3 regions of the Rhodococcus sp. NS-SX18 genome follow, and region 1 is predicted to be linked to each of the others. Evidence: riboswitches for the same ligand, from Rfam matches in the RefSeq annotation. Region 1 holds a riboswitch; each other region holds the start of a gene.
What was found. Region 1 has a riboswitch for thiamine pyrophosphate ahead of AC2IPW_RS20960 (3-oxoacyl-ACP reductase). Riboswitches for the same ligand answer to the same signal wherever they lie in the genome.
Positions count from the first base shown of each region.

Region 1 (10,106 bases):
CCTGGCCTGCTGCCACCCGCCCTCCGGGTGCGGACGGTCCACGATCTCCAAGGTGGCACCCAACGCGCACAGCAGATTGCGCATGGCGGGCTCGAGCTCGCAGTCCACCACCAGGGTGACGGGGTGGCCGAGTGGCTGTGCTACGTATGCCAGCCCCACCCCCAAAGTGCCGCTGGTGGATTCGACGATCCGAGCGCCGTCCCGCAGCTGCCCGCGTCGCCGGGCACCGACCAGCATCGACAGGGCCGACCGTGCCTTGAGCCCACCGAAACCGAGCGACTCGATCTTCGCGAAGTAGCCCGGATGCGGGTTCGGCACCGGGGTGAGGATGCGCACGAGTGGGCTGTTCCCCACCCGCGCCGGCGAATCGATCACGGTCATCGTGCCCGCGACCCGTGGTACAGGTAGATCGGGCCGGTGTCCCCGGTCAGCCAGAAGAACGGGTACGGCTCGGCCGAGAGCGCGTCGATGCCGCGGCCGAGCAACTCCCGGGCGACCGCGGCGCCACTCTGGGCGAACATCGCGACCGGAAGCCGCCGGTCGGACGCTGCCGCCCGCGCGAACAAGGTGTCGACGGTGCCGTTGCCCAGCATCATTCCGCTGGCCAGCACCGCATCACACTCGTCGAGATGCTCGGCGAAGTCGGTGACGATCGGCTCACCCCACTCGGTGGTGCCGCCCTTCAGATCACACGGCACGTACCGCAGTCCGCGCTCGCGCAAGCTGACGAGCAGCGAGTTGACCACTCCGATCACCAGCACCCGCCCGCCCGGTGGAGCGTCGACCAGTCCGGTCACGTGATGCGCCCGGGCCAGCGAGCGCTGCAGCGAATCCCCGGAATCCAGCTGCACCGTCACTGCGCGAGGCTCACCCGCGTGCGGGCACCGGTGCGTCAGGTAGGCGTCGAGTGCGGCGATCTGCACGGCGATCTCGGCATGGTGCAGCAGATCGGTCACCGCCACCCCTGCGCAGGCGTGCACGATCTCCGGGTCCACCGAGCCCGGCTCGACCGCGCACGAGCCCGTCGCAGCCCCGACCCGCAGCGAGATCACCTGGTTGCGGTAGCCACCACTGCGCCCGCTGTGCCGTGCCCCCTGTGACGTGGTGAACGCAACCGACACCACCACGTCGCGCGGGGGACGCCGGGCAGGGTCGGTGCGGTAGCGTTCGAGAAGCGCAGCCAGGCGACCGTTCGTCGCGGTACCGATCGCTGAGGTGGTAGTCACGACGCCGGCTCCTCGCCGTATGTGGCGGAGATCGACGACAACAGGCGCTCGGCCAACGGGCGGGCCCCGGACCGTTCCGACGAGACGACGACGACGCTGCCCAGGTAGCTGTTGTTGTCCATTCCCGGCGTGGTTCGGTGACCGGGCCCCTTGAACGCCGCCGAGACCACTGCCGGATCGGCTGTGACGGTGTCGATTCCTTCGATTCCGGCGACGACACCCGCCCTCGTCGGCACCAGCATGCTCACGGCTGCGCTCGAGGGCCGTCCGCCGTCACGCTGCTCGTCCGGGATCGTCGGGAGGATCGGCTCGCGTCCCAGTGCGAGCTCGACCGCCACCCGCGGCAGGTCGACTCCGCTCACATGCCGGATCAGCTCGGTGATCTGGTTGCCGGCCGGCCGTGGATTGATCTCGATGATCCGGGGCCCGGCGGCGGTCAGGCGTAGTTCGGTGTGCACCACCCCGTGATCGAGACCCACCGCATCGATCGCGTCCTCCGCGGCGGCCACCACTTTCACGCGGTCCCGCTCTGCCAGGTCGGCCGGGAACATGTGCCCGGTCTCCACGAAACCCGACACCCCACCCAGGCTCTTGTCGGTCACGCCGATCGTGTGGACCTTGCCGCGCGAAATCCAGCTCTCCACACTGAATTCCGGACCGTTGAGGAACTCCTCGAGCAACACCACCGGACTCCGCCGCTGCCCACGCGCATTGACCTCGAATCCCCGCAGTGCGTCCACCGCCGACTCGACATCCAGCCAACTGTCCGCGCGTCGCACGAACATTCCCGCACACAGATCGATGGGCTTGACCACCAAGGGGAAGCCCACCGACTCGGCCGCGGTACGGAGCCGGATCGGGTCGTCGACCGACACGGTGGTGTGCCGGGGCCCCGGGACGCCGACGCAATCCAACACCGTCCGGGTGCGCGCCTTGTCGCAGGCCGTCTCGATCGCGTCGGGCGCCGGACCGGGAAGTCCGAGTGCGGCGGCAATTCGCGCGGCGGTCGGCAGGTAGTAGTCGCAGCTGGTGAGGACGCCGTCGATCCTTGCCTCGACATCGATCCGCCGCGCCGCCTCGAGTGCGGCAGCCGGATCGTTGGTCTCGGCAGTGACCACCGCACGACCGAGACGCAGCGGATGCGGGGAACCGTCCGGCAGGGTGTCCGGGTAGTGCTCCGGTCGTCGGGTCAGAAAGGTGAACTCGACTCCCAGGTCGGCAATCGCTCTCGGCAGCAACGTTCCCATTGCTCCGACCCAACTCTCCACCAGCAGTAGGTGTGCCACACGTGGCCTTCCGCTCGCATCCTCCGCAGTACCCAGCGACACAGAAGCTACTGACAATCGTTATCATTAGCAAGACCGGTCGGTGCCGGAGGATTACGCGGTCGGTGAGAAGGGTCGCCCACGGAGGTCCGCTGATCGAGCCGGGGCTCGATACCACGCAGGCCAGCGGCACCGGGAAAGCCCGGAACAGCGGGGAATCGGAAGCATGACGAACGGCCGGCGGGTCGCTCACCTCGCCGCGTCATGCACCTCGTGCTCGCCAGGGGAAGTCGCACGGGAGATCTCGGTACGGACCGCCAGGACGGCGTCACGATGCGCGGCATCGGTGGCGACGTTGCAGCCGAGCGCGAGATCCTCGAGGAGGAGACCCCGATGGGCCGCGAGGATGCGTGAGGCGACGGACCGTGCCGCGCCCGGTGACGCGCCCGCGGCCTCGATCGCCGCGGCCATGGGGTCGAGCCATTCGGTTACCACGGGGACGAGGAATATCTGCTGCAGCTCGGGATCCCGCGTCGCTGCGGTATAGATCTCGAAGAACATGGCGGTTCGCCGGCGCCCACCCGGCGTGTGCGCGTCTACCCAGGCCATCTCGAGCCCCTGCGAGATCACGGAGGTCACGTGGGCGGCGGTCACCGACGGCGACGACTCGTCCACCGAGAGATCGCGGATCCGCAGGAGCAGCTCCCGCGACGCGGCCAGATGGGTCACCAGAGTGCGGTCGACGATCTCGGCGATCAGGTTCTCACGACTACCGAAGTGGTGGAGGAGATTTCTGGTCGACGTTTCGAGCCGCTCGGCCAGCGGACGCAGAGTGAGACCGAACAGCCCGCGCTCCTCGGCGTAGGCGCAACAGCCCTCGAGGAGTGCGCGCCGACGCTCGACATCCTTGTGGCGACCCATGCCGGCGAGTTTATACTCCACACGTTTCATGAATCAAACGTGGAAGGAAGAATGGTGATGCAGGCACTGTCCCGCGACGAGATCCTCGGGTCGTTCGTCAACAGCTCGCGCAGCAGGATCAGGACGGTGACGTTCCCACCCGACTTCGACGCGGTGCGCTGGGCGGAACTCGACTTCTTCGGCTGGACGGACCCTCGAGCTCCGCTCCGCGCATATCTGATTGCCCAGCGCGCCGAGCACACGGTCGGCATCGAGTTGCGCCAGGCCGACACCGACGGGTCCCGGTCGCGCAGCACGATGTGCACCCTCTGTCACGCCGTTCACCGCGCCGGTGGGACGTCGCTGTTCACGGCGCGCAAGGCCGGCGCCGGCGGCAAGGCCGGAAACAGCATCGGAACCTACATGTGCAGTAACTTCGCATGCTCACTGTATGTGCGGGAGCTGGCGCCTCTGCCCGGCAATCAGCCCGATCGAGCACTGCCCACCGAGACTCGGATCCGGCAACTCGAGACTCGACTCGGCGGATTCGTCGGGCGGGTGTTGGACGAGCAGGATCCGTGACCACGCTGTGCACTACCCGGGCGGCGCCGTCACCCGGGCGTCTTCACGCGAAGGACCACAGTCCCAGCGTGTCGCGCAATGTGGTCCCGGGGTATGCGGTGCGAAACAGGCCGCGGCGCTGCAGTTCCGGGACTACCAGGTCGACGAAGTCGTCCAGCGAATCCGGATACGCCGGACACATCAGGTTGAATCCGTCGCAGGCGCCGGCGACGAACCACTCCTCGATCCGATCCGCGATCGCCTCGGGCGTGCCGATCATCGTCGCGTGCCCTCCTCCGGCCGCGAGGTAGCCGAGCAGTCCACGCAGTGTGGGCCGGTGCGATCCGATGATCCGTTGCACCGTTGCGTAGCGACCCTGGGGGCCGGAGAACTGGTCGATGGGCGGCAGGTCGGCAACCGGCGCGTCGAGATCGTGGCCCGTGTAGTCCTGACCGGTGAAGACGCCGAGCTGGGCGAGCGCGGCGTCGATGTCGATCAACGCGTCCAACGTCGCCTTCTTCGCCCGGGCCTCGTCCTCGGTGCGACCGACATAGGGGACGAGGCCCGGAAGTATCGCGATCGACGCGGGATCTCGTCCGGCGGCGGCAGCGCGGCCACGTAGATCGGTGGCGAAGTCGAGCGCCATAGCCGAATCCCACGAAACCGAGTACACCGCTTCGGCGTGCCGCGCTGCGAGGCTGCGTCCGGTCTCCGACGCTCCTGCCTGGAACAGCACCGGACGCCCCTGTGGACAGCGCGGGACGGTGAGCGGACCGTCGACGCGGAAGTGCTGACCGCGGTGCTCGATCCGACGGATGGCGTCGGCGTCGAGGTATCGACCGGCGGCGCGATCGACGGCGATGCCGGCCTCGTCCCACGAGTCCCACAGCGCAGTCAGCACCTCGATGAACTCCTCGGCGCGGCCGTAACGCGCGGCATGGTCCGGCAGAGCGTCGAGCCCGTGATTGCGGGCCTCCGCGTCGAACATCGAGGTCACGATGTTCACCCCGGCCCGTCCACCGCTGATGTGGTCCAGCGACGCGAGCATCCGCGCCGCATGGAACGGTGTGTAGAAGCTCGCGGACACCGTGGTGACCAGCCCGATGTGTTTCGTCGCGCGCGCCATCGCGGACAGCGCGGTCAGGGGTTCGAGAAACCACGTGGTCCCGGCCGTGTAGCTCGTATTCACGCAGTGTCCGTCGGCGAAGAACACCGCATCGAAGCAGCCACGCTCGGCTGTCCGGGCGAGTTCCTCGAAGTAGGTGATGTCCCCGATTCGCTCCGCCGCGGATGTCGGATGCCGCCACGCCGCCGAATGATGGCCGACACCATGGAGAAAGGCATTGAGATGGAGGGTGCGGGACAGCATCAGTTCATCACCAGCCCGCCGTCGACCACGAGGTTCTGACCGGTGACTGCTCGCGACCAGTCGGAAGCGAAGAACAGGACGGCGGCAGCGAAGTCCTCCGGGGTGGTGACCTTCCGCAGGGGCGTGGAGGCGGCGATCAGTTCGAATACCTCCTCGGGGGTCGCTGCCGATGCGTCGGTGGTGCGCAGCAGCCCACCGGAGACCATGTTCACGCGGATGCCTTCAGGCCCCAGGTCTGCCGCGAATGTGCGGGTCAGCGACAGCAGTGCTGCCTTGGCGGCGGTGTAGTCGTGATACGGCACCACCGGGTTCTGGAACAGGTTGGTGCCGATATTGATGACGCTGCCGCCGCCGGCCTCGCGCATGCCGGGCAGAACCGCCTGGACCGTGTTGATCGCGCCGCCGACGATACCGTCGAGTTGAGCGGCGAAATCGCCGTAGCCGATCTGGTCGGCCCTGCGGCGCGCGTCGCCGTTGAAGGAGAAGTCGGGCAGCGCGTTGTTGACCACGGTGGTGACCGGTCGGCCGAAGTGCTTCCTGGCCTGTGTGAGCATGGCGTCGACCTGGGCGGGGTCGGTCACGTCGGCGGCCAGCGCGACAGCGCGGTCCGAGCCGATCTTCTGGGCAAGGGCGTGGGCGGCGTCGCTGCTGTTGCGGTAATTGACTACGACGGCGGCGCCCTCGTCGGCGAACGACTGTGCGAGGTGGTGACCGAGACCGCGCCCGGCGCCGGTGACGAGTACCGTCTGGTTCTGCAGGAGCATTGTGTGTTGTTTCCCTTCGGTGGGAAGGGGTTCACCGCAGCGACGGACCACACGGCCGCGCCGGCTCGGCATCCCTTCGCTCGCATGATCGAGATCAGGTTCGACGGGTCTGTCTCTCAGCCGTTTCCGGCACCCCGTGTCGAGTCCGTCGCAAGACTACCCCGGTTGTGCCTGTCCGTCGAACTTCACTGTCACTTCGGGCAAATCACGAGCCTGCCCGGGATTGCCACCCGGCTCGAGGGCGGCGCGCACGGCAATATTGTTCCTCGACAGCAGATCACGTCCACAGATCGACGAAGTGGTGGACAGGGCCATGGCCGCAACCGACATGCAGCTCCCCGCCTGCTTCGATGCCTGCGGTGAGCCACCGTTTGGCTTCCTCGAGCGCGGCATCCCAGCTTTCTCGCTGCGGCCGAAGGGTAGCCATGGCTGCCGACAGCGAGCAACCGGTGCCGTGCGTGTTCGAGGTGCGTATGCGGGGACTGTCGACCACGACCGCATCGTCCTCCCCCGCTAGAGGGCCGATGACGGTGTCGTAGACGGTGTCTCCAGGAAGATGTCCGCCCTTGGCCAACACCGCCACCCCATAGCGATCGGCAATCTCGTGGGCTTGCCCGAGCAGTTCCTCCCAGGAGTCGGCCGGAGACGTGGAGCTGAGGACTGCGAGTTCAGGAACGTTCGGCGTGATCAGATGGACCTGGGGAATGAGGTCTTCGAGCGCCCTTTCGGCTTCGCGGCTGAGCAACCGGTCGCCGCTGGTGGCGACGATGACCGGATCGAGCACCACCACGGGGGGCGCGACCGTTGCAAGCCATTCGGCGACGGCTTGCACCTGATCGGTGTCGGCGAGCATGCCGATCTTGACGGCGTCGACGGTGACATCGTCGCTGACCGCTTCGAGTTGAGCGGTGAGAAACGATGCCGGAGGAAGGTGGACACTGCGTACACCGCACGTGTTCTGGGCGACCAACGCCGTGACCACCGCCATCCCGTAGCCTCGATGCGCGGCAATGCTCTTCAGGTCCGCCTGGATGCCGGCGCCGCCGGTCGGATCCGTACCGGCAATGGAAAGCACTCGCGGCGGTGGAACAGCAGACATCGACATTCGGACATCCCTTCGCTAGTACGAACTAGAGCAGGTTCGACGGGTGTGATCTCAGCCCTCCTACCGGGCACCCCGTGTCGAGAGGATCATAGGCGTCGACCTCGCTCGGCGGCCCGGTGGGTCTGGGCAGTGGCGGGTCCACCGCTTGCGCCCACCCAGGCGGGCCGCACGGCAGAAGCGGGGGCCCGAGGACCGAAAGCGTTCGTGCGGAACGTTCTTGTCCAAGAAGTGTGCCGGTCGACCCGCGTCTCGCCGAATGTGCGAACTCGTCGACGGGTTCGCTGTTGGGTTGGCCGCAGACGGCAGGGGCCATGGTGCGGCTGGCCCCCTGACGGTAGGCTGGACGCTGTGAGTAGGGCCAGTTCGGCGCGCCAGCGGTTGCTCGCTTTCGGTTCCGGAGAAGACTTGTCGCGACGCGCCCGATTGTTGAGCGACGTCCACGACGCGGTGATGTCCGGCCGGACGCCGCCGGTGCCTCCGCGTGACGTTGTCGCCCGGTCGTGGTCGCGTCTCCAGGCAGACGGCGTCAGTCCGGCCCGGTGTGAGGACGTGGTACTCGCGGACGTCTCCGAACTCGAAGCGCGCCGTGCACGAAGCGCCCTGAGGTCGGTTCTGCCCGAACTACGCGGCACCTTGACCGAAATGGCGAGCGACGCGAACTTCATCGTGGTCGTCGCCGACTCGGACGGGGTGGTGCTGTGGCGAGAAGGTGCACGTGACGTGCAGAGGGAAGCCGACGTCCTCGGATTCGTGGAAGGCGCCCGCTGGTCGGAGACGTCGGTAGGCACCAATTCTGTCGGCACGTCGCTGGTCGAAGACGCTCCGGTACAGCTTTTTTCGGCCGAACACTATGCCCGGTCCCACTACGGCTGGTCGTGTACGGGGTCACCGGTCCACGATCCACGCTCCGGCGAGGTCCTCGGCGTACTGGATATCAGCGGGTCGGCGATGTCGGTGCATCCGGCCACCGTGGCCCTCGTGCAGACGGCTGTGCGGTTGGCCGAGTCGATGCTCTGGCGCGAGCATGCCGTCCACCTCGACAGGCTCCGTACCGATGCGGCGCCGGTGCTGGCAAGGACGTGCGGGCCTGCTGTCGTCGTGGACGGTCACGGATGGGTCGTGGCAGCCAGCGGCATCGGCGTTCCCGAACGACTGGCCTCACCGGAGGCCGACCGACCGCTGCTCGTGCCCGGTCTCGGACTTTGCGTACCCGAACCGCTCGGTGACGCATGGTTGGTGCGCCGCCGCGCGGAACGGGCGGCCATCCGACTCGAACTCGACCTGGGGGCGGCCCCTCGGGCGACGGTGCGGGGGGAGACGGAATGGACGCGTGCCCTGTCACCGCGGCACGCGCAGATTCTGAGGGTATTGGCACGTACCGGGTCGGCCGGCATCGATGCCGCGTCGTTGAGTGAGGCCCTGTTCGGCGACCGGGACCACATCGTTGCCGTCCGCGCCGAGGTCTCCCGGCTGCGCAAGAGCCTCGGCCCTGTGCTGACGCCCCAGCCGTACCGGTTCGCGGACGGTGTCGAAGTCCGTGTGATCAGGTGACATTCCGCCTCCGAACCTGGTCGCTCCGGTTCGGCGCGGCGCGCGGTGCAGAGGTGCGCGCAGCGACGAAGTCGCGCAGTTCCGCACGTAGTCGGGGGTGCAGTCGTAAGGCGGCGGGGCTGTCGAGGATCTCCCCCAGCCGGGTCAGGTAACCGGCTGGGGTCATTCCGAATTCGACCAGAAGGTCTCCGGGACTTCCGCCGCCGTAGGGCAGCCAGCGACGGGCGAAGTCGATGATGCGGTCGTCTTCGGTGGCGGAACTCATGTGGGTCGAACTCCTGGCGGGTGCGATTCGGCGAGATGACTGAGGGGAGAAGTGAGTTCACGGTCGTGGTGGGCCATGGCGTCGGCGTAGAGGCGGCCGGCGCGATACGAGGAACGCACGAGCGGCCCCGCCAGGACGCCGGCGAAACCGATCTCCTCGGCGGCTTTCGAGTGTTCGACAAATTCTTCCGGCTCGACCCACCGCTCGACCGGGTGGTGTCGCGGCGAGGGACGCAGATACTGGGTGATGGTGAGGATGTCGCAGCCGGCATCGTGCAGGTCGATCATCGCCTGCTGCACTTCCTGTGGGGTCTCCCCCATACCGAGGATCAGGTTCGATTTGGTGATCAGGCCGAAGTCGCGGGCCGCGGCGAGCACACCGAGCGAGCGTTCGTAGCGAAACGCGGGACGGATCCGCTTGAAGAGCCGCGGCACGGTCTCGAGGTTGTGGGCGAGCACCTCGGGCCGGGAGTCGAACACCTCGGCCAGCAGGTCCGGCCGTCCGCTGAAGTCGGGAACGAGATTCTCGACGCCGGTGCCGGGGTTGAGGGCGTGGATCTGTCGGACGGTCTCGGCGTAGAGCCATGCGCCGCCGTCGGGCAGGTCGTCGCGGGCAACCCCGGTGACGGTGGCGTACCGAAGTCCCATCGCCTGCACGGACTCGGCGACGCGGCGGGGCTCATCCCGGTCGAGGTCGGCGGGTTTGCCGGTGTCGATCTGACAGAAGTCGCAGCGGCGCGTGCACTGCCGACCGCCGATCAGGAACGTGGCTTCGCGGTCTGCCCAGCATTCGAAGATGTTGGGGCAGTCGGCTTCCGCACACACCGTGTGCAGTCCTTCGCGTTCGACCAGGCTCTCGAGTTCGGCGTACGCGGGACTGTTCTTGACGCGGGTCTTGATCCAGTTCGGCTTGCGTTCGACGGGGGTTTGCGCATTGCGGACCTCCAGTCGAAGCAACCTGCGGCCCGAAGGGACCGGCGCGTCGGGTGTTGTTCCAGGTATGGGATTCACGTTTCGTTCGATTCCTGGGCGTGGGTTCCCGCCGAACCGCGGTTCCACGCGGGTCCGCGGTTCGGCGGGACTTGCTACATGTTGATCGGA
Region 1 is NZ_CM170633.1:4,583,776-4,593,881, forward strand. Features, by position in the region: gene AC2IPW_RS20930 (PLP-dependent cysteine synthase family protein) at 1-381, opposite strand, end outside; gene AC2IPW_RS20935 (hypothetical protein) at 378-1,226, opposite strand; gene AC2IPW_RS20940 (ATP-grasp domain-containing protein) at 1,223-2,512, opposite strand; gene AC2IPW_RS20945 (TetR family transcriptional regulator) at 2,741-3,442, opposite strand; gene AC2IPW_RS20950 (FBP domain-containing protein) at 3,470-3,973, shown strand; gene AC2IPW_RS20955 (LLM class flavin-dependent oxidoreductase) at 4,017-5,321, opposite strand; gene AC2IPW_RS20960 (3-oxoacyl-ACP reductase) at 5,321-6,085, opposite strand; TPP riboswitch at 6,140-6,232, opposite strand; gene thiD (bifunctional hydroxymethylpyrimidine kinase/phosphomethylpyrimidine kinase) at 6,363-7,190, opposite strand; TPP riboswitch at 7,181-7,275, opposite strand; gene AC2IPW_RS20970 (GAF domain-containing protein) at 7,614-8,741, shown strand; gene AC2IPW_RS20975 (DUF3263 domain-containing protein) at 8,734-9,006, opposite strand; gene lipA (lipoyl synthase) at 9,003-10,016, opposite strand; gene lpdA (dihydrolipoyl dehydrogenase) at 10,091-10,106, opposite strand, start outside.

Region 2 (10,106 bases), 470 kb from region 1:
GTCACCTCGGCGAGGAACTGCTTCTCGGCCAGCGCGACGGCCTGCGCCTCGGCGTCTCCGGAGTGCAGCAGACCCTTCAAGACCACCCAGCGATCACTGACGTTCCGGTCGATCGCCAAGTAGATCCAGCCGAGACCACCGTGGGCGAGACAGCCCTGCACCACATACTGCCCGCCGACGACGTCGCCGACCGCGAGCAGCGGAGTGAACTCGAACGGGGTTCCGCACGAAGGACATCGGCCCGACGTCGCGCCGGGGCCGTTGGGTGTGCTGCGGCCGACCGGCTTGCCGCACTTCCAGCAGAACCGCTTGCCCTCGGCGACGTGCGGGTCGCGCAGGACGACGGACTCGGGGTCGACGGGTGTGGGGACGGGGATGTCGACGAGACCCGCGAGACGCCGCCGCGACGGCAACCGCGACCGGGAGCGGCGTGAGGACGACCGCTGCGACGGCACGCTTCCCCGGCGACTGCGCTGAGTACCGGGACCGAAACTCGGTGCTGTACCCGGACCGATGTCCGGTGCTGTTCCCGGCCGGGCGCTCGGTGCGGTCGCCGGACCGGAATCCGGGGGTGCCGCCGGTGCTGTCGCCGGTCCGGTGTCGTCGTCGGTGTCGGACATGCGTTCTCTCAGTCCACGTACGTCGGGGTCGGCGGCGCCGGGGCGGGACCGAGGACGGTGAGCCAACGGTTGTAGATCTGTGTCCACGTGCCGTCCCGACGGATCCGTTCGAGGGTGCCGTTGACGAACCGCACCAGGTCCTCACGGCCCTGCGCGATCCCGATGCCGTAGGGCTCGGTTCCGAGCGGCGCCCCCACCAGTTCCAGGTAGGGGTCCTGGGAGGCGAGCCCGGCGAGGATCGTGTCGTCGGTGCTGACGGCGTCGACCTGGCGCTGCTGCAGCACGACGAGACAGTCCGCCCACGACGGGACGGTCAGGATCGCCGCGGACGGTTGCAGTTGCCGCAGACGCATGAGCGACGTCGTGCCGCGCACCGCACACACCCGCCGGCCGGCGAGATCGGCGACTTCCCGGACGTCGGAGCCCTTGACCACCAGGACACGCTGCTGGGCGACGAAGTACACCGTGGAGAAGTCGACGCGTTCACGTCGGGCACACGTGATCGTCATCGTCTTCGCGACGATGTCGACGGTGGAATCCTGCAGGGCCTGCTCCCGGTCCGCGGAGTTCAGGATCCGGAAGTCGAGCAGGTCCGGACTGCCGAGCAGATCCCGGGCGATCTCGCGGGCGATGTCCACGTCGAACCCGGCGATCCGGCCGGTCGAGGGGTCGCGGAAACTCATCAGGTTGCTGCCGGTGTCGAGCCCGACGACGAGGCGTCCGCGCGCCCGGATCGCATCGAGGGCCGGTCCGGTCGTCGCCCCGTCGGGACGCAGCCCGGCGGTCGGGTCGCCGCAGTCCGGCTCCGGGGGGATCGGCACGTCGGTGGGCGCGAGTGCGGCGCGCTCCGGCAACGGCGGTTCGGTGTAGGACACGTCGGGACCGGCGACGATCTCCGGTTGCGACGTCGCGCACCCACCGGTGAGGACGGCCGCGGCGACGGCGACGGCGAGCAGGGTGTTGCGGATGTTCACAGGTACTCCCGGATTCGTGGCGCCAGTCCTCCCACGACGCCGAGCCACGCAAGCACGGTGAGCACCCACGCGGCCGGTGCGAGCGCGGACAGCGTGTCCGCGGCGCGGACCTCGTTGCCACGCAGTTCGGCGCGCGCGAGGTCGATGCCCTGTTCGAGGGCGCGGTCGACGGCGTGGAACTGGGCCGCCGCCTCGTCGGGCCCGGGACCGGTGGCGAGGATCGCGGCAGCCGGGTAGTCGCCCCGGTCGAGTGCCGCCTGCACGCGGTCGTGCGATGCCAGCCACGCCGTGCGCGCTTCGGCGGCGCGGCCGGCCGGTTCGGCCTGGGACTCCACGTCGGTGGCCGCGGAGCCGGTGAGCAACTCCTCGAGACGGTCCATGCTGCCGTCGAACATCGCGTCGTATTCGCCGGTGACGTCCCGCCGGACCAGCTGCAGCGTCTCGGCGGTCCGGGCCTGCTGGGCGAGGATCCGACTGTCGGTGAAGACCCCGAGCGGTTCGCCGCCGCGCTCGACGGCGTTCCGGGTGGCGCTCGACGAGATCAGTCCCGCGACGAGGAGCCAGCACAGCAGGATCCCCGTCGAGGCGATGGCCGTGAGCAGTCCGAGGTTGAGGGTGCGGCGGCTGATCCGCGAGACGATCACGTGCACGCCGGTCAGCGCGACGACCGTCATCAGCAGCATCCCGATCGACGTCCACGGCGGTTGCACCGCCGCCCGCTGGGTGGACGTGACGGCGGACGAGCTGCGTTCGTACAGTTCCTGCGCCATCGGCAGCAGTTCGGACTGCATCAGGTACGAGGCCTCGCCGAGGTAGGCGGCGCCTACGGGGTTTCCGACGCGATTGTTCGCACGGGCCGTCTCCACCAGGCCGGTGTAGACGGTGAGCCGGCCGGCGATGTCCGCCAGCAACCGGGCACTCACCCTGTCGTCGGCGGCGATTCCGCCGGCCGCGGCGACGAGCTGGGTGGACGCCTCGCCGACGGCCTGGGTGTAGCGTTCCCGCACCTCCTCGGGCTCGATACCGCCCGCGATGAAACCCGTGGCGGCGGCCGCGTCCGCGACGGACAGCGCGCTGTAGAGACTCTGGGCTGCGTCGGCGAGGGGTTCGACGGACGTGAGCAGCCGACTGTGCGTGGCCTGCCGGCTCGTCACGGTCTGACCTGCGACGATGCCGGAGACGATGAGGAGGATCGACAGCAGCGCGCCGAGGGTGAGGAATGCGGCGGGGGTGGATCGGAGCAGGGTGCGCCAGTCGTCGGCGCGGCGGTCGTGGTCGACGACGGGACCGGACACGTCGCCGCGCTCGAGGCGACCCCCGACCGCGCCGAGCGTGGGGGTCACGCGCACGTCCACGAGAGCACCCCTTCCGATGTGGCACTGTGTGTGGCGAGCATATAAGCAGTAATGGGATGTTGTTGCCGTCCGAGGACGGTGGACGCCCGGCTCGCGGTCGGCGGCCGGGCGGCAGGGAGGCGGACGCGATGCGAGGTGACGGGGACGGCTGGGCCGTCGGACCCGACGGTGGTCGCCGGTGGGGCAGGTTCGGCGCGGCCGGGCTGCTGCTGCGTGCACCGCTGCCCGACGGCACGCCGGCCGTATTGCTCCAGCACCGCGCGGCGTGGAGCCACCAGGGCGGCACGTGGGCCCTGCCCGGCGGCGCCCGCGACAGCGACGAGAGTCCCGTCGCCGCGGCTGTACGGGAAGCAGAGGAGGAGACCGGGATCGACGCGGCTGCCGTGAACGTGCGCACCGAGCGGGTCACCTCCGGCGTGACCGGAGGATGGACGTACACCACGGTCGTCGCGGACACCCCGAGCCCGATGGCGACGACCCTCAACGGGGAGAGCACCGAACTGCGCTGGGTGCCGGAGGCGGATGTCGAGACCATGCCCCTGCACTCCGGGTTCGCGGCGGCCTGGCCGGACCTGCGAACCCGGGCGGTGCGGATGCTGCTCGACACGGCCAACGTCCTCGGCTCGCGGCCGAACGGCTGGTGGCGCGATCGGCCGGGTGCCACCGCACGACTGCTCGCGGAGCTGGCGGAGTCGGTGCCCCGCACCGTCGAGCTGCCCGGCGGGTCCTTCGGCTGGGTGAGCCGCATCGAGGCGGTCCTCGAGGGGCAGGCCCGCGCAGCGGTGATCGACGACGACCGCACCCCGGTGCACTCCGCGGCCGGCAGCGGAGACGACGAGCTGGCCGTCCTGGCGAAGGGCACGTCGGCGGTCCTGGACCAGGTGCTCACCGTAGTGGTGACGGCCGACCGGGGACTGCGTGCCCGGCTGCCCGGGGACGTGCCGACCCTGGCGCCGTCGACGGTGCTCGACTGGCTGTGACGGCCTCTCAGCCGGGCAGCGCGGCCTTCAGGGCCGCCGCCGCGGCCCGCGGATTCGGTGCCGCGGTGATGGCGCGGACCACCGCGATGCGGGTGGCACCGGCGTCGAGCACCTCGGGCAACCGCTCGGCATCGATACCACCGATGGCGAACCACGGCCGCCGCGGCTGCGACCGGGCCACCTCCCGCAGCACCTCGAGTCCCGCTGCGGTGCGACCCGGCTTGGTGGGGGTCTCCCACACCGGTCCGTTGGCGAAATAGTCGACACCGTCCTCGATGTCGGCGAGGCTGGCCTGGGCCCGGCTGGCGGTCGAGCGGCCGATCACCACGTCGTCGCCGAGGACCTGCCGGGCGTACCGCACCGGCAGGTCGCCCTGCCCGAGGTGCAGGATGTCGGCGCCGGCGGCCAGGGCGATGTCGGCGCGGTCGTTGACGGCCAGCAGGGCGCCGTGCCGGTGGCAGGCGGCGGCGAGCACCTCGAGTGCTTCGAGTTCCTCGCGCGCCTCGAGCGGGCCGAACTTCTTCTCGCCTGCCGAGCCCTTGTCGCGGAGCTGGACGATGTCGACACCGCCCGCAAGGGCCTCCTCGACGAATCGAGCCAGGTCGCCGGTGTCGCGACGGGCGTCGGTGCACAGGTAGAGCCGGGCCTGCGCGAGGCGTTCCCGGGGGGCGGGATGGTTGCCGCGGTAGGTAGTCACGGCGGAGACGGTAGTCTCTGCTCTGAACGAATCGACACGGGAGTCCCGGGGATCGCGGGGCTGAGAGGGGGCCTGCCGGCCCCGACCGTCAGCACCTGAACCGGATCATGCCGGCGCAGGGAGTGAGGTGGACGAACTGTTGGGAACCGTATCCGTTGTCGGCGGAGGCGTGATCGGGCTGTCGATCGCCTGGCGCGCGGCCCGGGCCGGCTGGACCGCGACCGTGCACGACCCGTCCCCGGGAGCGGGGGCGTCCTGGGTGGCCGGGGGGATGCTGGCGCCCTTGTCGGAGGGTTGGCCGGGTGAGGAACACGTCCTCGAGCTGGGCGCCGCGTCGCTGGCCCGCTGGCCGGCGTTCGGCGCCGAGCTGCTGCGGGAGACCGGCCTCGACCTGTTCACCTCCACTGCGTCGCTGACCGTCGCGCTGGACGCGGCCGACGCCGCCGACCTGCGCACGATCGCCGAGTGGGTGTCGGCCCAGGGGCACGAGATGCGCGTGCTCGGCCGCGCCGAGGTGCGCGAACTCGAGCCGTCGCTCGGCCCGCGCATCCGTCTCGGGCTGCTGGCCCCGGACGAGCTGGCCGTGGACAACCGGGTTCTCGTCGACGCGCTGCGACGGGCGGCCGCCGCGGCCGGGGTCACCTTCGTCGACGAGCCGGTCCTTGACGTCACGGACCTGGACGCCGACCGGGTGGTGCTCGCGGCCGGCGCCGCCTCGGCGCGGCTGTGGCCGGGCTTGCCGGTGCGGCCGGTCAAGGGGGAGATCCTGCGGTTGCGGACCCGTCCGGGCGCGGCTCCCGCCCCGCACCGGACGGTCCGCGGCAGCGTGCACGGCCGGCCCGCGTACCTGGTGCCGCGCGCGGACGGGCTCGTCGTCGGCGCAACCCAGTACGAGGCCGACGACACGCAGGTCACCGTCGCGGGGGTGCGGGATCTCATCGCCGACGCCGAGACGCTGTTCCCGGCGATCGGCGAGTACGAGCTGTACGAGGCGAGTGCGGGACTGCGACCCGTGAGCCCGGACAACCTGCCGCTGATCGGCCGGCTGTCCGAGCGGGTGATCGCCGCGACCGGGCACGGTCGCAACGGCGTGCTGCTGACCCCGGTCACGGCGGACGCGGTGGTCGCGGAGCTCGCGGACGAACCGCTCGCTGTGGCGAAATATGCTGATCCGCAACGATTTACCGAGGAGTGAGTGTGATGAACGGTGCGCCGACGGTGGGAGTCACGGTCAATGGGGAGGAGCGCTGGTTCGCCGAGGCGCCGACGATGGCCGAGTTGCTGAGCGGGCTCGGGCTGCCCGACAGGGGGGTCGCCGTCGCCGTGGACGGTGCCGTCTTCCCCCGGGGACGCTGGTCCGAGCGCGTCGGGAAGGGCTGGCAGATCGAGGTGCTGACGGCGGTGCAGGGTGGCTGAGCGCGACTTCGGCCCCGACCCCGGCCACGACCTGCCGCCCCTGACGATCGCCGGACGCAGCTTCGCCTCGCGGCTGATCACCGGCACCGGTGGGGCCGCGAACCTCGCCGTGCTCGAGGAGGCCCTCGTCGCCTCCGGCACCGAGCTGACCACCGTGGCGATGCGCCGGGTGGACGCGGCGTCCGGGACCGGCGTGCTCGATCTGCTGCGCCGCCTCGACATCGTGCCGCTGCCCAACACCGCCGGCTGCCGCGGCGCCGCCGAGGCGGTGCTCACCGCACAACTCGGCCGCGAGGCGCTAGGAACGGACTGGGTCAAACTCGAGGTCGTCGCCGACGAACGCACGCTGCTGCCCGACGCGATCGAACTCGTCTCGGCCGCCGAGCAACTCGTCGACGACGGGTTCGTGGTGCTGCCCTACACCAACGACGACCCGGTGCTGGCGCGACGGCTCGAGGACGTCGGCTGCGCCGCCGTGATGCCGCTCGGCTCGCCGATCGGCACGGGCCTCGGGGTCGCCAACCCGCACCACATCGAGATGATCGTCGAGGCCGCCGGGGTGCCGGTGATCCTCGACGCGGGCATCGGCACGGCCTCGGACGCCGCGCTCGCGATGGAACTCGGGTGCGACGCGGTGCTGCTGGCGACCGCGGTGACCCGGGCGAAGGACCCGGCTCTCATGGCGTCCGCGATGCGCCACGCCGTCGAGGCCGGCTTCCGGGCCCGGCACGCGGGCCGCATCCCGAAGCGGTTCTGGGCGCAGGCGTCGTCCCCGCTCGAGCCCTGAGACGACCCGATGTGAGGCCGTGACGGTCGGTTTCTCACCGGACCCGGTGGTGCCGCACGCGTCGCGGCACCACCGCGTCGTCGTCGGCGAGCAGTCGTGCACGGGTGGTTCTCTTCCCACGATCGAGGGACGGCAGCGGTGGCCGGGTCGTGCAACTCGGGCGAAACCGGTCGAAGCGGAATGTGCCTATTGCCTCCAGTGGATCGGGGGAGCAAGGTGAAACCTGGGGAACGACAACGACCGGCGGCGCCGCGTCGGCACCGCCCTGAGGAGAAGGGTGCCGATCGTGTTCGCACGCTCGACCACAATTCACGCGCATCCGTCGTACATCGACGCCGGGATCAGGCACGTACGCGACACCGTGATGCCCACGCTGGCAGACATCGAGGGCTGCCTCGGCATGTCCCTGCTGATCGATCGCGGCTCGGGCCGGTGCATCGCGACCAGTTCGTGGCGCGACGAGGAATCGATGCGCGCCAGCGAAGGAGCGGTGCGCACACTACGTGACGAGGCCGCCAGGATCTTCCACGGCACCACGGAGGTGTCGCGGTGGGAGATCGCCGTCATGCATCGCGACCACCATTCGGATCGCGGGGCATGGTGCCGGGTCACGTGGATCAGGACCGAGCCGGCGCATATGGACCGTGGCGTCGACCTGTGGAAGATGGGCGCACTGCCCAAGGTGGAGGAACTCGACGGGTTCTGCAGCGCCAGCCTGATGATCGACCGCGCATCCGGCCGCGGGGTGTCGTCGATGACGTTCGACAGCGCCGAGGCGATCGAACGCCACAGGGAACGCCTCGACGGCATCCGGGCGGCAGTGGTTCGCGAAGCGGGCGCGGAGATACTCGACACCTGCGAATTCGAGCTCGCCATCGCCCACCTGCACGTCCCCGAGATGGCGTGAGCCGGAGGGCGCCGGCGCCGCGCGTCCTCCACCTTGCCGTCGACGACGGGTCGCCACCTGCTGACGTCAGCCGCCGACGGTCAGGGGTCTGCCTGTCGGTCCGGGTCGGATTCCGGATCCAGGGGGTCGGTCTGCGGGTAGGTCGCGCACGTACCGGCCGGGGGCCGCCTCGAGCGCGGGGTGCCGGGTACTGCCGGGTGCGCTCGGCGCAGTGGTCTCCTCCCCACCGTGGGCGAGCACCCAGTCGGCCCAGGCCTGCCACCAGCTGCCCTGCTGCCGCTCGGCGTGCTCGAGCCAGGCGTCCGGGTCCGGGCCCGGTGTGCCGCCGGTCCAGTAGTGCGCCTTCGAGTTGCCGGGCGGGTTGACCAGGCTGGCGATGTGCCCGGAGAAGCTGAGCACGAATTCGGTGTCTCCCCCGAGCAACTGGGTGGTGCGGTAGCAGTTGCGCCAGGCGGTCAGGTGATCGGCGATCGCGCCCGAGACGAAGGTGGGGACGGTGATCGACTTCAGGTCCACCGGTGTGCCCAGCACGGTGAACTTACCGCGCTCGACGAGCAGGTTGTCCCGGAACAGGTCGAGGAACTGACCGTGCAGGGTGCCGGGCAGATTGGTGCCGTCGGCGTTCCAGGCGAGGATGTCGAACGCCGGTGGGGTGCGTCCCATGAGGTAGTTGTTGACGACGTAGTTGAACACCAGGTCGTTCGGGCGCATCCAGGTGAACGCCGATCCCATGTCCCGGGCGCTGATCAGGCCCTTGCGGCGGGAGCGGCCCTTGGCGAACCGGATCAGGGCGGGCCGGGCGAACGCGCCGAGCAGTGCCGGATCGCCGAAGTCGAGCATCGTCACCGCGTACGCCATGCTGTGCACCCGGTCGTCGCCCCGGGCGGTGAGGTGGTTGAGCGCCGTGGTGGCGAGGATCCCGCCGGCACAGAACCCGATCAGGTTCACGTCGTCGCTGCCGGTGATCTCCCGCACCTCGTCGATCGCCCGCAGGACCCGGCCCGCGTAGGTGTCGAAGTCCCAGTCGCCCTGCTCGGCGGTGGGGTTGCGCCACGAGAGCATGAAGGTCTGCAGGCCCCGGCCGACGCTGTACTCGACGAAGCTGCGTCCCGGTCGCAGGTCCAGGAAGTAGTACCGGCCGATCGGCGGGGGCACCACCAGCACCGGCCGGCGGCGGACCGTGGTGGTGGTGGGGGTGTACTGCAGCACCTCGGCGACCTCGTCGCGGGAGATCACCGCGCCCGGGGTGACCGCCAGGTCGGTGCCGACGGTGAAGGCGCCGCGGTCGACCATCGACGGCATGCCCCGGTTCTCGAGCAGGTCGGAGACGAAGTGCCTGGTGCCCCGCACGAGACTGAGGCCGGCGGTGTCGAACGCCTCCTTCAGTGCCGCGGGGTTGGTCCACAGGTAGTTCGTCGGGGCCAGGGCCGCGGTGAGGATGTCGGCCGCGAATTTGGCCTCGGCCGCCCGGCGGGGGTCGATGCCGCGGCCGACGTCGTCGACGACGCCGTCGACGGCACCGCTGGCCGCCAGGTAGGTCTGCTCGAGCCGGCGGTAGGCCGGGTGCGTGCTCCAGGCCGGGTCGGCGAACCGCCGGTCGCCTTTCGCCGGGGCCACCGTGGAGCGGCCGACGGCGATCTTCGCCAGTTCCTTGCCGAACGACACGCCGTGCCGGGCCACCGTCCGGCCGTGACCGAACACGTCGGCCAGGGCGCCGACGGCCGCCCCGAGTCTCGGGGGCGCGACGTCCTCACCGCCGCCGATCGACTCCTCGACGCTCTCCCCGATCACGGCTCGTGTCTGGGTCATCACGTGCCTCCCTTCGACACTTGGATTGTCGCACCGATTCGCGCCTCTGGCGGCCGACAGTAGCGGATTTCGTTGAAGGACAATGCATTCATGCGGTATGTAGGGGTACCGGCGGTACCGGCACGCCGCCGGATGCGGCGGACGCCGCCGGCGACGACCGAACCCGGCGCGACATATCGCGACTCCGGTCGCCGCTGCAGGGCGGATCGGCTGCCGGACGGCAGGGGGAGGCCCGCGTTACGCTCCTGATCCGGGGGCGGAACGCGCAGGCTTCGATGCGGTACGGCAGTTGGGAGGAACGCGCCTTTCCCCAGGTCCATGTGGATATCGGTCGGCCCGGTCGGGGGTTCTGCGCCGAAGAGATCACAATGCCGTACGGAGACGATGTGCCCGGGAGTCCGGGTCGGTTCCGGGCAGAGGGGCGGCGACGTCATGTACGAAATGTCCTGTCCGGATCGCAGTTCGGGTGGAACACGGCGAGTGCTACGGCGACGGCGTGCGCGGCGTCGACGGCATGGGCGATCCGGGCGGCGGATCTCTCTCCGTTCCGGCCCCGGCAGT
Region 2 is NZ_CM170633.1:4,114,437-4,124,542, reverse strand. Features, by position in the region: gene AC2IPW_RS18955 (serine/threonine-protein kinase) at 1-620, opposite strand, end outside; gene AC2IPW_RS18950 (glutamate ABC transporter substrate-binding protein) at 629-1,594, opposite strand; gene AC2IPW_RS18945 (hypothetical protein) at 1,591-2,949, opposite strand; gene AC2IPW_RS18940 (NUDIX hydrolase) at 3,078-3,929, shown strand; gene thiE (thiamine phosphate synthase) at 3,937-4,626, opposite strand; TPP riboswitch at 4,653-4,765, shown strand; gene thiO (glycine oxidase ThiO) at 4,754-5,821, shown strand; gene thiS (sulfur carrier protein ThiS) at 5,827-6,042, shown strand; gene thiG (thiazole synthase) at 6,035-6,829, shown strand; gene AC2IPW_RS18915 (antibiotic biosynthesis monooxygenase) at 7,107-7,736, shown strand; gene AC2IPW_RS18910 (PHA/PHB synthase family protein) at 7,803-9,545, opposite strand.
Region 2: it holds a riboswitch for thiamine pyrophosphate, as region 1 does, so the genes downstream of both, thiO (glycine oxidase ThiO) here and AC2IPW_RS20960 (3-oxoacyl-ACP reductase) in region 1, are expected to answer to the same signal.

Region 3 (10,106 bases), 2.7 Mb from region 1:
CGGCCACCGCCGGTTCAGGTCGGCGACGACCTCGGCGGCGCGGGTACGTCCGGTGATGTGGTGGACGATCGGGGCGAACACGTCGACGGTGCGCTCGTGCGGCCCGACGCCGACGAACACGAGCATGCCCGCGACCCGCACCGCCAGGTCGCCGTCCTCGTCCCACAGCGGGACGTCGCCGATCCGCTCGCGCAGCGTCGACTCGATCAGCTCGCGCACGTGGTCCTCGCCCGCCGTCTCGACGGCGAGGGGGAGCGCAGCCTGCGGCGGGATCTCCTCGGCCGGCGGCGGCAGTTCGAAGTCGGCCCGTCCGGTGCCGAACGTCTCGGTGCGCAGGAACAGCGGATGCGGCACCCCCCACACCCGACGCAACGCCGTCACCGCGACGGCCGCGAGCTGGTCGGCCCACGCCGCGGGCCGGTCCATCCAGTAGGCGGGCGACCCGCCGTCCTCCGGGTCTTCGGGTCCCCGGGACGGTTCGCGCCAGCCCAGCTCGGCGAGCAGCGCCTCGTCGCCCGGCCGGAGACGGCGATCGGGGTCGAGGTGGGCATTGGACGGCACCTCGCACCGGACCTGGCCCTCACCCCACGCGTAGAACTGCACGCACGGTCCGGCGGGGCCGGTGTCCTCCTCGACGAGCGGTTCGAGGACCAGCCCGTCGCCGTCGCGCATCGATGCCACATGGTCGGCGAGACGTGCCCGGAACTCGCTCCAGGACCGGTCGACGTCGCGGTCGAATCGGCTCTCGGTGTCGGTCACGATCCACCCCCTTTCCGCGGTCGCGGGACCGTGTGAAGACACTAGCCGGGGGGACCGACAGGCGCCGCGCGGGCAGCATCGCGCGGTTGCGGGGCCCGGGACGTCCGGCCACTCGGGGGGTCGTAGTCGGCGCCCCGCTCCGGCCGACCCGTCAGTCCAGGCTGCGGACGAATACCCCGATCGAAGCGACGGCCCGTCCCGCCTCGGGCACGATGCCCGCCGCGGCCTGGAACACGTGCACCTGCCGCTCCCACACCTGCAGTTCGCAGTGCACGCCCGCGCTCGCGAGACGTTCGGCCATCAGCTCGGCGTCGACGTACGTCATCTCCTCCGAACCGGTCTGGATGAGGGTGGGGGGCATCGCGGTCAGGTCGGCGTCGACCGGCGACACCGCACGCGGGCCCGACCCACCGGCGGCGGCGTCGATGCGGGCGATCACGTCGGCCAGGGCCGGAACGGCGCGGCGCGGGAACAGGGCGCACCGATACGAATTGGGATGCGCGAGCTTGCCCCGGGTGTCGAGGTCGGTCAGCGGCGAGAGTGCCACGTTGCCGGCCGGACGGCCGAGACCGAGCCGCAGCGCCGCGAGCGTCACCTGGAAGGTGAGGAATCCGCCCGCCGAGTCGCCGGCCACCACGATGCGCTCCGCCGGGTAGCCGTGCGCCATCAACCACCGCAGCCCCTCGATGCCGTCCTCGACCGCGCTCTCGATCGGGTGCCCCGGCAGCATGCGGTAGGCGACGCTGAGCACGGGAGCCCCGGCCGCCGACGAGATGCGGGAGACCATCTGCCGGTGGGTGGCCAGCCCGCACACCAGGAACGCCCCGCCGTGCAGGTACAGGATCGCGGTGGAGCCGTCGGCACCCGGGGCGGCGAGGAACTCGGCGCGGCAGGACGGCAGCCGCACCGGATGCCGGTGCGTGCCGGGGACCGGCTTGAGGGGGAACGCGAGCCGGTCGACCACGCCCGTCGGCCAGGGCAGGTGCGGGGCACGCGCCCACGCGTCGATGACCGGCTTGACGGTGCTGCGCACCGAGAACGTCAGGGCCTGCGACGGCATGCTCACCCCGGCGATCTCACGCCGCAGCACCGGCCGCGGCACGGGCGGATACGACAACGAAGGATGGTTCGACGCGGTGCTCGTCATCGGGGCCTCCTCGTCCTCGTCCGCTCGGGCGGAGCTGCACTCGTCGTCGGCTCCGGCTCGTCCTCCGCGGCCCTTCCGCCGTGGCTTTCGCAACGTTCGTCCGGGTCGGTTGATCGACAGTACGACGACGATCCGCCGGGGCGAAGCACCGTGACTCGATGGAGACCGGACATCGAGGTTTTCGCAGGTCGCGGGCCTTTCTGTTACCGATTCGGTACGGCATGCGCGGGGCCGACGTACGATCCATCCCAGCATGCGACGGCGGACGAAAGGGGGCAGTCCCCGTGGGGTACATGCCGGTGACGGACTCGATGTTCCTGCTCGCCGAGTCGCGGGAGCGCCCGATGCACTTCGGTTCGCTGGAACTGTTCACCCCGCCGCCCGACGCCGGTCCGGGGTACGTCACCGACCTCTACAACCGGCTCGTCGCCGACGCGCACGTCGACGAGCTGTTCCGCAAGCGACCGGCCGATCCGGTGTCGAGTCTCGGCTACACCTGGTGGACCGTCGACGACGAGATCGATCTCGAGTACCACGTCCGGCACTCGGCGTTGCCGGCACCGGGGCGGATCCGCGAGCTGTTCACCCTCGTCTCCCGCCTGCACAGTGGGCTGCTCGACCGGCACCGGCCCCTGTGGGAAGCGCACGTGATCGAAGGGCTCGCCGACGGCCGGTTCGCCGTCTACACGAAGATGCACCACGCGCTGCTCGACGGGGTCTCCGGGCTGCGGCTGCTGCAACGCACCTACACCGCCGACCCGAGCGTGCGCGACTTCCCGGCGCCGTGGCACCTGCCACCCCGCCCCCGATCCGGGAACGGATCCGGGACCGCAGAGCGGACGTCGACCATTGGTACGGTGCGCTCCGTGGCCGGCGACGTGATCGGCGCGGCGCCCGTTGCGCTGCGGATCGCGCGGACCGTGCTCGGCGGGCGCCGCGTCGCACTGCCGTACGAGGCCCCGCGGTCGATGTTCAACGTCCCGATCGACGGCACGCGACGTTTCGCGGCGCAGTCCTGGAGCCGCGCACGCATCACTCGGGTGCGGCGCGCGGCCGGCGTGTCGAGCAACGACGTCGTCGTCGCCATGTGCGCCGGGGCCATTCGCGCGTACCTCCTCGAACGGCAGGCGCTGCCCGAGACCCCGCTGATCGCGATGGTCCCGGTGTCGCTACGCGCGAAGGACACCCCCGAATCGGCCTCGGGCGGCAACAGCGTCGGGGTCACGCTGTGCAACCTCGGCACCCATCTCGAGGACCCGCTCGCCCGGCTGTCGACGGTCAGCGACTCGATGGCGGAGGGCAAAACCCTGTTCGGCGGCATGACACCGCTGCAGGCGACGGTGTGGTCGGCGCTCAACATCGCCGGACTCGCGCTGGCGCCGATCTCGGGCGCGGTCGCCCTGGCGCCGCCACCGTTCAACCTCATCATCTCCAACGTGCCGGGACCTCGGGAACCGGTGTACCGCGGCGGATCCCGGCTCGACGGGATCTACCCGGTCTCGGTCGTGCTCAGCGGCCAGGCACTCAACATCACGCTGACCAACACCGCGGACACCGTCGACTTCGGCGTCGTCGGGTGCCGCCGCACCGTCCCCGCGCTGCAGCGACTGCTCGGGCATCTCGAGGACGCCCTCGCGGAACTCGAACTTGCACTCGATATTTCGTGAGAGGGTCAGTCCCGCAGCGACGAGCTGCGCGGATCCTGCGGTGTCGAGCTGCGCGGGTTCTGCGGTGTCGAGCCGCGCGGGACCTGCGGTGTCGAGCCGCGCGCCCCCGTGCTGTGCAGGGCGTCGACGAGTTCCCCCTCGAGCGCCACGAACTCCGGTGACGTCAGCGTATCCAGGCCCCGAGGGCGCGGCAGCGGCACCGCCACCTCGTGGCACACCCGCGCCGGGCGGGGCGTGAGCACCAGCACCCGATCCGACAGCAGCAGCGCCTCCCGCACGTCGTGGGTGATCATCAGCACCGTCCAGCGGTCCCGCTGCCACACCTGCTGCAACCACAACTGCATCTCGGTGCGGGTCAGCGAATCCAGCGCGCCGAACGGTTCGTCCAGCAGCAGCACATCGCGGCCCTGCAGCACCGTCCGTGCCAGCGCCGCGCGCTGCCGCATCCCACCCGAGAGCTGCCGCGGGGCGGCATCCTCGAAACCGGCGAGACCGAAGGCGGGGAACAACTTCCGTGCCCGGTCCCGCGCCTCACCGCGGGGCGTGCCCTGGACCTCGAGGCCGAGCGCGCAGTTGTCGAGCACACTGCGCCACGGAAACAACAGATCCTTCTGCGGCATCAGCGCGGCCCGTCCCGGGGCGGCCGGCCGCCCGGCGACCGTGACGGCGCCGGTGTCGGGCACGTCGAGGCCGGCGATCAACCCGAACAGGGTGGACTTGCCGCAGCCGCTCGGACCGATGAGCGAGACGAACTCGCCCTCGGCCACCGCGAACTCGGCGCCGTCGAGCACGGTGCGCCCACCGAACGCCTTGTGCACGCCGGTGACGGCGACGGCGTTCACCGGGGGCTCCTCGTCGCCAGCGCCCACGGCGCCACCACCCGCTCCGCGGCGTAGGTGAGCAGATACAGCGCGAGTGAGAGCATCGCGGTGACGAGCACCGCCGCCAGCACCAGATCGGTCCGGAACGAGTTCTTCTGGGTGCTCATGTAGATCCCGAGTCCCGACGTGGCGCCGACGTACTCGGCGAAGACCGCACCGACCACGGCGTAGGTGATCCCGATGCGCAGCGCCGTGAAGAACCGGGGCAGCGCCGACGGGAGCCGCACGTACCGGAACTCCTGCCGGCGCGAGGCACCCATGCTGCGCAGCAACGCCCCCGCCTCCCGGTCCGCGGCCGCGAAGCCCTCGATCAGGCCGATCGCCATGGGGAAGAACGTGGCGAGCGCGATCACCAGGATCTTCGGCAGCAGCCCGAATCCGAACCAGATGATCATCAGCGGCGCGATCGCGATGATCGGCAGGGTCTGCGACACCACGAACAACGGCACCAGGGCGCGGCGCAGCCACGGCGAGAAGTCCACGACGATCGCCAGAGCCCACGCGACCGCCAGGGACACCGCGAAGCCGACGAGCGTGACCTGCAGCGTCGACCAGGCGTGACCGGCGATGTCGGCGCGGTGCGCCCACCCCTGCCCGAGGACCCGGGCGGGGGAGGGCAGCACCTGCGGGCGGATGCCGCTGACCGCCACGTACAGCTGCCAGCAGAGGGCCAGCGCGACGACGGTCACCGCGGCCGGTGCGACGCGCCGCAGCCAGGGGTTCCGGGTCGGGTCAGGGCGTGAGGTAGTCATCGGTGAAGTAGGTCGACCAGTCCGGCTCGGTGGTCAACGGTGCGCCGTCGGGACCGGCGAGCAGGCCCTTCTCGAACAGGAACCGGGAGTACCCGGTCCATCGCTCGAGGGTGAGGGTGCCGACACGGCCGTTCTCGTCGCGCATGTAATCGGCCGACAGCATCCGCTGACTCTCGTAGACGAGTTCCTCGTCGGAGAACGCCCCCGGGTTGGCCTCGATCAGGGCGCGCGCGCCGCGGTCGGGATCCTGCGCGGCGATCTCGTAGCCGCGCTGGACGGCCTGCACGAACGCGCGGGCCTGGTCCGGGTGTTCGGCCAGCCAGTCCTCGTTGCCGTCGATCACGATCGCGTAGGCGTCGGGGAACCCGTAGTCGGTGTAGCGGAAGTACCGCATCGGCAGCCCGCGGTGCTCGGCCTCGATGCCCTCCCACGCCAGGTAGGAGACGGTGAAGTCGGCGGTGCCGGAGTACACGGCCTCGTAGGCGGAGGTGCCGAGGGTGACGGAGGTGAAGTCGCCGCGCCCGCCGTCGTTGCGGATCACCTGGGCGAGCGTCTCCTCGTCGCCCGGGTCGCCGAAGCCGGCGTAGGTGCGGGAATCGAGGTCCGCGGGCCGGGACAGGTCGGCGCGGTCGGCCTTGACGGCGATGCCGGTCGCCCAGTGCTGCAGCGGCGCGAGCACCGAGACGGTGCGCGAGCCAGCCGCCCGGGAGAACGTCGCCTGCGCCTGCGTGGAGATTCCGAACTCGGCGTTGCCGGCGTCGACGAGGGTGTCCGGGGTGGTGTTGTTGTAGGGCAGGAACTCGACGTCGAGACCGGCGTCGGCGAACAGACCCTCCTGCTGGGCGACGTACAGGCCGGTGTGGTTGGTGTTCGGCGTCCAGTCCAGGGCGAATCGGATGGTGTCACCGGAATCGTCGCTGTTCCCGGCGCAGGACGCGGTGAGCAGCAGTGCGGCGGTGACGGCGGCCAGGACGGTGAACCGGCGGCGCAGCCGGGGGAGCGTGGTCATGAGGCCGGCCACTCCTGGATGTTGAGTGCGGTGTCCCAGAACAGCAGCTCGTAGCGCGTGGCGATGGTGAACGCCTCGGTCATGGCGTCGCGCTCGGCGTCGGTGGCGGCCGCCGCCGCGGCGTCGACGAGGTCGCGGGCGCCGGCGACCGCGGCGTGGAACTCGGGCGCGTCGTAGGTGGTGACCCACTGGGCGTAGGGGTGGGCGGGATCCGCGGCGAGCACGTCGGCGGCGCGGACGGCGAGATCGCGGCCGACCTCGGCGTAGATCCAGAAACAGGGGAGTACCGCGGCGGCGCCCACCGGATACGGGTCGGTGGCGACGGTGGCGGTGAGATAGGAGACGTAACCGAGGCAGGCGGGCGAGTGCGCGGGGGTGTCCTCGGCGGGCGGCAGGACCCCGCCGGTGAGCAGACCCCGGTGCAGGGCGGATTCCTCGGTGGCGGCCGTGGCCGCGCTGTTCGCCCAGAACGCGGCGGTGCCCGGGTCCGGGGCCTTCGCCGCGAGGAGGGCGAGTGCCTTGGCGTACCCGGCGAGGTACAGGGCGTCCTGCTCGATGTAGAAGCGGAACGCGTCGAGCGGCAGTGTTCCGTCGCCGAGGCGGCGCAGGAACTCGAGGTCGTCGATGGCCTCGCGCAGGACCTTGGTCCGGTCCCACAGCAGATCGGTGAAGCGGTCGGTCCCTGCCGGGACCGACGCGCGGGCAGGCATGGTCATGCCAGGACATCCCTTCGTCAGCATTACCTGATCAGGTTCGACGGGTGTGATCTCAGCCCCGCGCACATGCGGAGCACCCCGTGTCTACGGAGCCGACGATAGCACTCGGCGCAGACCGCCTCCGTCGCCCGGGTCGGCGGGGTCCGCATGCAACCTGTCTGTTGTTGGTACCTTGGCCCCAGACCGTTCGTTCGGGAGGGACCGTGGACGCCGAGACGCTCATCGTCGGCTGCAAGTACGGCGACGTACGCGGCTACCGCGACGGCTCCGTCTACACGTGGAAGGGCGTCCCGTACGCCGCGCCGACGTCCGGTGACCTCCGGTTCCGCGCCCCCGAACCGCCGGAGCCATGGACCGACGTGCTCGACGCGCGGCGCTTCGGGCCCATCGCGCCGCAGGGACGCAACAACCCGATCCCCATCGATCCGGGGCTGACGATCGGTGAGGACTGCCTCTCGCTGAACATCTGGGCGCCGGAGCCGGACGGGGAGCCGCGGCCGGTGATGGTGTGGATCCACGGCGGTGCCTACGTCCTCGGCTACTCGGGGCAGCGGATCTACGACGGACGGTTGCTCGCCGAGCGCGGCGACGTCGTCGTGGTGACGGTCAACTACCGGCTCGGTGCGCTCGGCTTCCTCGACTTCTCGTCGTTCTCCACCGCCGGGACCACCTTCGAATCCAATGTGGGACTGCGGGATCAGATCGCCGCCCTCGAGTGGGTACGCGACTGCATCTCCGCGTTCGGGGGCGACCCCGACCGGGTCACCGTGTTCGGCGAGTCGTCGGGCGGTGGGTCGCTGACCACCCTGATGACCGTGCCCCGCGCGGAGGGGTTGTTTCACCGGGCCATCGCGCAGAGTCCGCCGGCGACGTCGGCGTACGGGTCCGAGCGGGCCGCCCGGGTCGCCGAGCGGTTCCTCGAGATCCTCGACCTCACCCCGGCGCGGGTGTGGGCGCTGCGGGACATGCCGCACGAGACGCTGACCGACGCGGGTGACGTGCTCGTCGGGGAGATTCCCACGAAGTTCCCCGGCACGCTCGCGATGGCGCCCGTGGTCGACCGCGACCTGGTGCCGAAGTACCCGGTGGCGGCGTTCCAGAAGGGGCTCGCGCACCGGATCCCCCTGATCATCGGCTCCAACAAGGACGAGCCGTCGATCTTCCGCTTCATGAAGTCCCCGTTGATGCCGGTGAGCGACGCCTCCGTGCAGGCGATGCTCGACGCGCTCGCCGAGGATCACCCGGAACTGCCGCCGGACCGCATCGCGGAGATCATCTCCGCGTATCCGGACGTCACGAAAACGTCGGGGGCGATGGCTCTTTCGCGCGACGCCGGGTTCAGGATGCCGGTGGTGTGGATCGCCGACGCGCACAGCGCCCACTCGCCGACGTGGGTGTACCGGTTCGACCATGCGACCCCGATGCTCAAGGCGGCGCGGATCGGTGCCGGTCACGCCACCGAACTGCCGTACGTCTTCGGCAATTTCGGGACGCTCGATCGTGACCCCACGTTCTGGCTCGGTGGCCGCAAGGCTGCGACGACGATCTCGGGCCGGATCCAGCGTCGCTGGCTCGCCTTCGCGCACCACGGGGTGCCGGCCGCCCTGGACGGATCCCGGCACTGGGCGCCGTACGACACCGACAAGCGCATGACCCTGCTGATCGACAACACCGACTCCCTCGTCCCGGACCCCGACAAGGTGCTGCGTGAGGTGTGGGGCGACCAGGTGATGGGCTTCAGCTGACCACTCCGGGTGGCCGAATGTGACATTCCGTCGGTCTGACCGACGCGATGTGACATTCGGCCGCAAAGGGAACTGGTCTTACCACTTGACCTCTGTCCAAACGGTGGCCTACGGTCGGGTCGTGATGTTCGAGCCGATCGCCCGCAAGTCCGCCTCCGGCGAGGTGTACGACCAGATCGCCGCCCGCGTGCTCGGCGGCGATCTCGCCGCCGGGGCGTCGCTGCCGAGTGAACGCCACCTCGCCGAGGCCTTCGGGGTGTCGAGACCCGCTGTCCGCGAAGCTATTTCCCGGCTCGCGCACGCCGGCCTGGTGGAGGTGCGTCAAGGGGAGGCGACGTCGGTGCGCGACTTCCGCACCCAGGCCGGGCCGGAACTGCTCCCGCGACTGCTCGTGCGCGACGGGCGACCCGACTGGGACGTCGTCCGCAGCGTCCTCGAAGCCCGGCAACTCATCGGCCGCCAGGTCGCCCGGCTCGCGGCCGCCCGCGCGACCGAAGAGACGGAACTCCGACTGCGCGAGTCCGTGGCACGTCTCGCCGCGGGAGACGACCCCGTCGCATTGCAGGTCGCCGCCCTCGGATTCTGGGAACACGTCGTCGATGCCGCCGACTCCCTCGCGTTCCGGCTGATCTTCAACAGCCTGCGCAACGCGTACGAGCCGGCCATGACCGCGATGGCCGGGGTGCTGATCGCCGAGGTCGGACGCGCCGACCTCTACGAACGGCTCGCCGGCGCCATCGTCGCGCGCGACGAGGACGGCGCCGAACGCACTGCCGGCGAACTGCTCGATCTGGGCACGTCGGCCTTGACCACCGCCATCGAGCACGCCGAACATGGAGATGCGAGGAACCGGACATGAGCACGAATCGGACCGAAGGACGGGGCCGTCGCGCCTCGATGGGCCTGCGGGACGCCGCCGCCGAGTTCGTGCGGCACCCGTCGCCGTGGATGATCGGCGCAATGCTCGCCGCCGCGGTCGTCGCACGGATCCTCGTCGGCGACTGGCAGGTCACGGACGCGTTGGTCCCACTGGTCGCCCTGCTGGTGTTCCCGCTGGTGGAGTGGGTCATCCACGTCGGCATCCTGCACTGGCGGCCGCGCCGGATCGGTGGGCTGACGCTCGATTCGCTGCTGGCCCGCAAGCACCGCGAACACCACAGCGACCCGCGCGACGTGCCGCTGGTCTTCATCCCCTGGCAGACCCTGGCATGGCTGTTGCCGGTGCTCGTCCTCGTCGCGTGGCTCGTCTTCCCCAGACCAGGACTGGGACTGACGTTCCTCGTAACCCTCGGTGTCCTCGGCTCGATCTACGAGTGGACGCACTACCTCATCCACACGGACTACCGCCCCAGCTCGCGGCCCTACCGCGCGGTGTGGCGTCATCACCGGCACCACCATTTCAAGAACGAGCACTACTGGTTCACCGTCAC
Region 3 is NZ_CM170633.1:1,857,253-1,867,358, forward strand. Features, by position in the region: gene AC2IPW_RS08700 (T3SS (YopN, CesT) and YbjN peptide-binding chaperone 1) at 1-759, opposite strand, end outside; gene AC2IPW_RS08705 (alpha/beta hydrolase) at 911-1,906, opposite strand; gene AC2IPW_RS08710 (WS/DGAT/MGAT family O-acyltransferase) at 2,191-3,573, shown strand; gene AC2IPW_RS08715 (ABC transporter ATP-binding protein) at 3,579-4,415, opposite strand; gene AC2IPW_RS08720 (ABC transporter permease) at 4,412-5,206, opposite strand; gene AC2IPW_RS08725 (ABC transporter substrate-binding protein) at 5,187-6,215, opposite strand; gene AC2IPW_RS08730 (TenA family protein) at 6,212-6,931, opposite strand; TPP riboswitch at 6,924-7,022, opposite strand; gene AC2IPW_RS08735 (carboxylesterase/lipase family protein) at 7,135-8,676, shown strand; gene AC2IPW_RS08740 (FadR/GntR family transcriptional regulator) at 8,801-9,535, shown strand; gene AC2IPW_RS08745 (sterol desaturase family protein) at 9,532-10,106, shown strand, end outside.
Region 3: it holds a riboswitch for thiamine pyrophosphate, as region 1 does, so the genes downstream of both, AC2IPW_RS08730 (TenA family protein) here and AC2IPW_RS20960 (3-oxoacyl-ACP reductase) in region 1, are expected to answer to the same signal.